Linked DNA regions of Flammeovirga yaeyamensis. The protein of the gene in region 2 interacts with the protein of the main gene of each other region in a pairwise test. Links are inferred from orthologs where the notes say so. Each region holds a gene or a part of one and is shown on either strand. Other genes may lie near its edges.

Region 1 (3,507 bases), 2.3 Mb from region 2 along the record:
TTCTAAAGAATCTAAATAATTTAAAGCATCATGACATCTATTCTCATTAATGGATATTCTGGTGAGTTTTAATAGACGCTCTTGAGTGCTACTACTTGATTGCCCTATGAGATGAAGAGGAAATAAAAGTACAAAAGAGTATATGATGATATAAGTAGATCTGATGTTCATATTGATCATGGAAGATTACACTCAGAAAATATCTAATTTTCGAGTTCAGGTTACTAATATAAATAATCTGATACAAAAAAAGGCAACCGCTTGATGCAGTTGCCTTAAATATTATTTCAATGAAAATTTATTCTTCTGAAGATTCCTCTTCGTTCGAATCGTTTTCATTTGTTGGAGTATCTGAAGCGTTTCCTTCCTCCGTACTGTTTTCTGGAGTTGTATTTTCTTCAGTCTCTTCTTCTTCTAAAATAGGCACTATTTCTACTGATGAAATTTCGTCACTATCGTTCAAACGGATCGCTTTTACACCTTGTGTAGCTCTACCCATGATACGGAAGTTAGAAACGGCAGTACGGATAGTAATACCTTCTTTAGTGATAACGATCAAATCATCAGACTCTTCTACAGAGAATAATGAAGCAAGCTTACCAGTTTTATCGGTTACTTGCATGGCTTTTAGACCTTTACCACCTCTATTTGTTCTACAAGGATATTCTTCTAAATCAGTACGTTTACCGTAACCATTTTCAGAGATCACCATTAGAGATTTAGTTTGTGCTTCAATTTCTTCTTTAGAAATACAAGCCATACCAACTACTCTATCTTCTTCTCCTTTAAGAATAATACCTCTAACACCAGTAGCACCTCTACCCATAGAACGGACATTGCTTTCGTCGAAACGAGTAGCCATACCCATACGAGTAGCGATAACAACATCATTCTGACCGTCAGTCAACATTACGTTGAATAACTTGTCACCTTCATTAATGTTGATAGCATTGATACCGTCACGACGTGGTCTAGAGTAAGCCTCAAGAACTGTCTTCTTCACGATACCTCTTTCTGTCAACATCATTAGGTAATGATTATTGATGTAATCTTGGTCGTTTAGGTTCTTCGTACAAATTACAGCTTGTACTTTTTCACCTTCACGGATGTTCAATAGGTTTTGAAGTGGTCTACCTTTAGCTGTCTTAGAGCCTTCAGGTAAACGGAATACTTTCTGCCAGTATACTCTACCTAAGTTAGTGAATAACAATAGGTAATTGTGGTTACTAGCTACGAACATATGTTCTGTAAAGTCGTCATCTTTCGATGATGCACCTCTAGAACCTACGCCACCACGACCTTGTGATTTATAATCAATTAGTGGAGTACGCTTGATATAACCTTCGTGAGAAATAGTAATCACCATTTCTTTATCTTCGATTAAATCTTCGATATCAAGATCATCCGCATTGTATTCAATACGAGATCTTCTTTCGTCACCGTACTTCTCTTTTACTTCGATTAGATCATTCTTAATGATATCCATTTGGCGCTCACGTCTAGCCAAGATATCTCTTAAGTCTTCTACTAAAGCAACAACTTCTTTATGCTCTTCGATGATCTTTTCTCTTTCAAGACCAGTCAATCTTTGAAGACGCATATCCAAAATAGCTTTCGCTTGAATCTCACTAAACTCGAATTTAGCAATCAATTCAGCTCTTGCTATTTCACCATCTTTTGATGCTCTAATTAAAGCGATCACCTCATCTAAATTATCTAAAGCTTTTAAGTAACCTTCTAAGATATGAAGTCTTCTTTCTGCTTCGTCTAATTCAAATTGTGTTCTTCTGATAATTACCTCATGACGATGCTCCACATAATGGTGGATTAAATCATAAAGATTTAACGTCTTCGGTCTACCTTTAACTAGTGCAATGTTGTTTACACTGAAAGAACTTTGAAGTGCTGTTTGTTTGAACAAGTGGTTCAATACAACGTCTGGCACTGCATCTTTTTTCAGTTCGTATACGATACGAATACCGCTTTTATCGGATTCATCACGTATTGCAGAAATACCTTCGATTTTCTTTTCATTAACAAGGTCGGCAGTCTTTTCGATCATGTTTGCCTTGTTGACCATGTAAGGAATTTCTGTAACAACGATTTGCTCACGTCCATTTCCGATAGTTTCGAATGCAGTAACAGCACGCATTACTACTCTACCTCTACCAGTTTCTAACGCTTTTTTAACTCCATCATATCCATAAATGATTGCTCCTGTAGGGAAATCCGGGCCTTTGACAATGTCAGTCAGCTCGCTCATTTCGATATCTGGATTCTCAATATATGCGATAATGGCTTCACACACTTCATTCATGTTGTGAGGAGCCATGTTTGTAGCCATACCTACGGCGATACCCGATGAACCGTTCAGAAGAAGGTTTGGAATTCTAGAAGGTAACACTGATGGTTCCTTCAATGAATCGTCAAAGTTAGGTTCAAAGTCTACCGTGTTCTTTTTGATGTCAGAAAGCATTTCACCTGCGATCTCTTTCATACGAGCCTCCGTATAACGCATCGCTGCAGGAGAGTCACCATCAATTGAACCAAAGTTACCTTGTCCGTCTACAAGCATGTAACGCAATGACCAAGGTTGAGCCATACGAACCATTGTGTCGTATACTGATGAGTCACCATGTGGATGGTACTTACCAAGAACTTCACCAACGATTCTGGCTGATTTTTTATACGGTCTGTTATAGCTTAGTCCAAGTTCTGCCATACCGTACAACACACGCCTGTGTACAGGCTTAAGACCGTCTCTAACATCAGGAAGTGCACGAGATACAATCACCGACATTGAATAATCAATGTAGGCACTTCTCATTTCATCCTCTATGTTAATAGAGATGATATTTTCGTCTGCCATGTATATTTATTGATATGTTTTCAACACAAGAAAAAAGAAGAAAAAAATTCTTCTTTTAAGAGTATGCAAGATACAAAAATCGCCCTTAAAAAAAAGGAAAATCGGGCCTTAATTTCTATCGTTTGAAGCGAATTCCTCCACTTTTTCCTAATGTGGACCTAATACTCATCTGACGCTTCTTTTTTCCTGCTTTTATGTAGATTGCCATCGTGTTTGGTGGCTCTTTTCCTAGGTTGTGTGCGTAAAGAATTAGAATGTTTTCTTTACCGGGTTCATAACGAATTTTCAGCTTTTTCTTTTTGGCTGTGAGTTCGTATTCTTCTAAGACGGTTTCTCCATTCCAAAACAGAGATACGATATCGCCATCTACCGTTTTATCATCCCAAACGGCTAAATTAATTTCGTAAGAAGTAATGTAAATAGATGATTGTACTGTGGTAGGACGGTCCTCATAGACCATTTTTTTCTTTTCCTGAACAGGTTCTTCTTTGATTTTTTCTTTAACAGGAGCCACAGCTACTACCTCAGGAACTTCTTCAATTACTTCCTCTTCAGGTCCTTTTTCTTCCTCAGGCTTATCAGTTGGGATATGAATTAGAGAAACATCGTCAACATATACATAGCATTGAGGGTCTACA
Region 2 (3,246 bases):
GATGGAACCTCTAGGATCTGTTCTTTCTACAAAATCAGCACGTCCGTTTCGATTGCTTCTTCTATTGTTAACTACCAATTCGTTTAATTTGTCATCATGAAGTTTGGCACCAATCGCAATACAAGGATAATCGTTAAGGTTGATATAATATCCCACCATATCAAATGCACCTCTATGACAAGTTAAGAAGACAACTCCTTTTCCTTTATCCAAAGCATTTTTAAGATGTTCTTCACCACTGATTTCCATAATTTCTTTGATATCCTCAACAGAACTCATAGAAGGGTAGCGGATAATATCCGTAAAATTTTTACCAAGATTTTTAAAAACCCTTTTAGTAATTGATTTAGCTTCTTTTTCTGATAATTCATCACCATAAGCATATTTTAAATGCTTAATGGATAAATTTCTTGTGCCAGGCATTACATGATAGGCAAAGCCACCCAACATAGAAAACTTCCACATCAAAAGTTTTCTTGGAATTAGATTCGCCACTTTTAAAAAGAAGATCACGGCCCAATAGATGAGCTCATATTTTACTTTTTTCCAACCTTTGTGTTGACTCATTTTATTTTTGTTATCACCTCTATTTTAATATGACAAATGAAATAGGGGTTTAGTAAAAAAGGCAACGAATAATAATTATCCGTTGCCCTAAGTATAATATATGTTGTCGAATTAAACGTCTACTTTAGCGTAGCGTGCGTTTCTTTCGATAAAGTCTCTCCTTGGAGCAACCTCATCACCCATCAACATAGAGAATAGGTGATCAGCTTCGGCAGCAGATTCAATATCTACTCTACTCATACTACGGAATTCAGGATCCATAGTTGTGTGCCATAACTGTTCTGGGTTCATTTCACCAAGACCCTTATAACGTTGAACGTTTACTTTACCTTCATCGCCACCGAATTCTTGGATTGCTCTAATTCTATCTTCTTCTGACCAACAGTACTTTTCTTGCTTACCTTTCTTCACTAAGTAGAATGGAGGTTGTGCAATGTAAAGGTAACCTTGCTCGATCAATGGTTTCATGTAACGGAAGAACAAAGTAAGAATCAATGTTCTAATGTGTGAACCATCGACGTCGGCATCGGTCATGATGATAATTTTGTGATAACGAAGTTTTTCAAGATTCAATTCTTTCTCATCGTTCTCAGTACCGAAACGCACACCAAGAGCAGTGATAATGTTTTTGATCTCTTCGTTGTCATAGATCTTATGCTCTTGTGCTTTTTCCACGTTAAGGATTTTACCTTTCAATGGAAGAATCGCTTGGAACATACGATCACGACCTTGCTTAGCAGAACCACCTGCTGAGTCACCCTCCACTAGGTATAGTTCACAAGCTGCGGGATCTTTTTCAGTACAATCAGAGAGTTTACCAGGTAAACCAGTTCCTGTAAGAACGTTTTTACGTTGCACCATTTCTCTTGCTTTTCTTGCAGCATGACGAGCTTGTGCAGCAGTAATAACTTTTTGTACAATATTTTTAGCCTCTTTTGGATGCTCCTCTAAGAAAGTTTTTAGAGTTTCAGTCACTGCAGAATCTACAGCACCAGCAACCTCAGAGTTACCTAATTTTGTTTTTGTTTGACCTTCAAATTGAGGTTCAGGAACTTTAACTGAGATAATTGATGTAAGACCTTCTCTGAAGTCATCACCAGAGATATCTACTTTAACTTTATCTAGTAAGCCAGTTTGATCAGCATAAGACTTTAATGTTCTTGTCAATGATCTTCTGAAACCAGCAACGTGAGTACCACCTTCGTATGTATTAATGTTGTTCACATAAGAGAACACATTTTCAGAATACGAAGTATTGTAAGTCATTGCTACTTGAACTTGGATATTCGCCTTTTCTCCTTCCATGAAAATAGGATCAGGTAGAAGAGAAGTTCTAGTGCTATCTAAGTACATTACATATTCACTCAAGCCACCTTCTGAGAAGAAAGTTTCTTGAATATATTCACCTTCTTCATCTTTTTGACGTAGATCTTTAAAGTGAATTTTAATACCTGCATTTAAGTAAGCCAATTCTCTTAAACGAGTAGCAATTGTATCGTAATTGTAAACCCCATGAGTAAAGATGCTCAAATCAGGCCAGAATTGTACGATTGTACCAGTAATGTCTGTTTCGCCAATTTGTTTTACGTCATATTGAGGAATACCTGTTTTATATTCTTGTTGGAATATCTTCCCTGCACGATGTACTGTAACTTTAAGATCTTTAGATAAGGCGTTCACACATGATACACCCACACCGTGAAGACCACCTGATACTTTGTATGTATCTTTATCGAATTTACCACCAGCGTGAAGTACAGTCATTACAACCTCTAAAGCAGATTTTTTCTCTTTAGGGTGCATATCCGTAGGGATACCACGACCGTTATCTTTTACAGTGATTGAATTGTCTTCGTTTACAGTAACATAAATATCTGTACAATAGCCAGCCATGGCTTCATCAATAGAGTTATCTACAACCTCCCAAATAAGGTGATGTAAACCCTTAATACCAATGTCTCCAATATACATGGCTGGTCTTTTACGAACAGCTTCCAAACCTTCAAGGATCTGGATATTACCGGCTGAATAATTGTCTTTTTTTTCTTCCATATCTTTATTAAAAAATATCTGCGAAACTAACTTTTTTTACACTCAAATACAACAAGAAAAACAGTTCGAGTGCTTACTTGCTTGCATTCAAGGTGTTTAATCTTCTTTTGGATTCCGCATCTATACTGTTTTTGTAAGGATGTTTAGGATAGTTTAAAGCTTTCTGATAATATCTTACAGCATTGTGTTTATCATTTAAGCCTTCATAAAGAATACCTAGATTTAAAGCTGCATTTGCTGGATAATAGACCTTTGGTTTATCTCCTTCAAATTTTAGCACCTCAAGATAACATTTTATTGCTAAAGTTGTATCATTTATTGCCTGATTTGATCGACCTAAACGATAATAATATTCTAATTTGTCTACTTGAGGTAATGTATCTATTGTTACCTGCTGAAGAACCTCTAACGATCGATCATATTTTCCACCGTCAAAGAGTATTCTTGACTTCGTAATCCATTGATTTGGATAGGGGGGATTGCTTACAAAATTCAAAGCATATCTATCCAGATTCATGTAGGTTCCTCCTTCATTTAAGACACTATCTTTTAAATCTTCATTAAATGATTTATTCTCTTTTGAAAACCAATCCATGATGAGCTTTTTGTAATAAATATCCTTTACAT

The links.
Region 1: the proteins of gyrB (region 2) and gyrA interact in binary tests that used the Escherichia coli proteins (3 or more experiments, as listed by UniProt). The link is inferred for Flammeovirga yaeyamensis from one-to-one orthologs.

The regions. Positions count from the first base shown.
Region 1 is NZ_CP076132.1:4,924,743-4,928,249, reverse strand. Bases 85-3,255 are described here. They hold gyrA (DNA gyrase subunit A), read right to left. Parts: upstream 2,870-3,255; coding sequence 299-2,869; downstream 85-298. Other genes in these bases: KMW28_RS19585 (hypothetical protein), read right to left, coding at 2,985-3,255; KMW28_RS19595 (tetratricopeptide repeat protein), read right to left, coding at 85-171. Outside these bases: more of KMW28_RS19595, read right to left, coding at 1-84; more of KMW28_RS19585, read right to left, coding at 3,256-3,507. UniProt on the Escherichia coli protein: A type II topoisomerase that negatively supercoils closed circular double-stranded (ds) DNA in an ATP-dependent manner to maintain chromosomes in an underwound state.
Region 2 is NZ_CP076132.1:2,635,733-2,638,978, forward strand. What follows is about bases 150-3,059. They hold gyrB (DNA topoisomerase (ATP-hydrolyzing) subunit B), read right to left. Parts: upstream 2,620-3,059; coding sequence 679-2,619; downstream 150-678. Other genes in these bases: KMW28_RS10300 (lysophospholipid acyltransferase family protein), read right to left, coding at 150-567; KMW28_RS10310 (tetratricopeptide repeat protein), read right to left, coding at 2,693-3,059. Also shown: more of KMW28_RS10300, read right to left, coding at 1-149; more of KMW28_RS10310, read right to left, coding at 3,060-3,246. UniProt on the Escherichia coli protein: DNA gyrase negatively supercoils closed circular double-stranded DNA in an ATP-dependent manner to maintain chromosomes in an underwound state.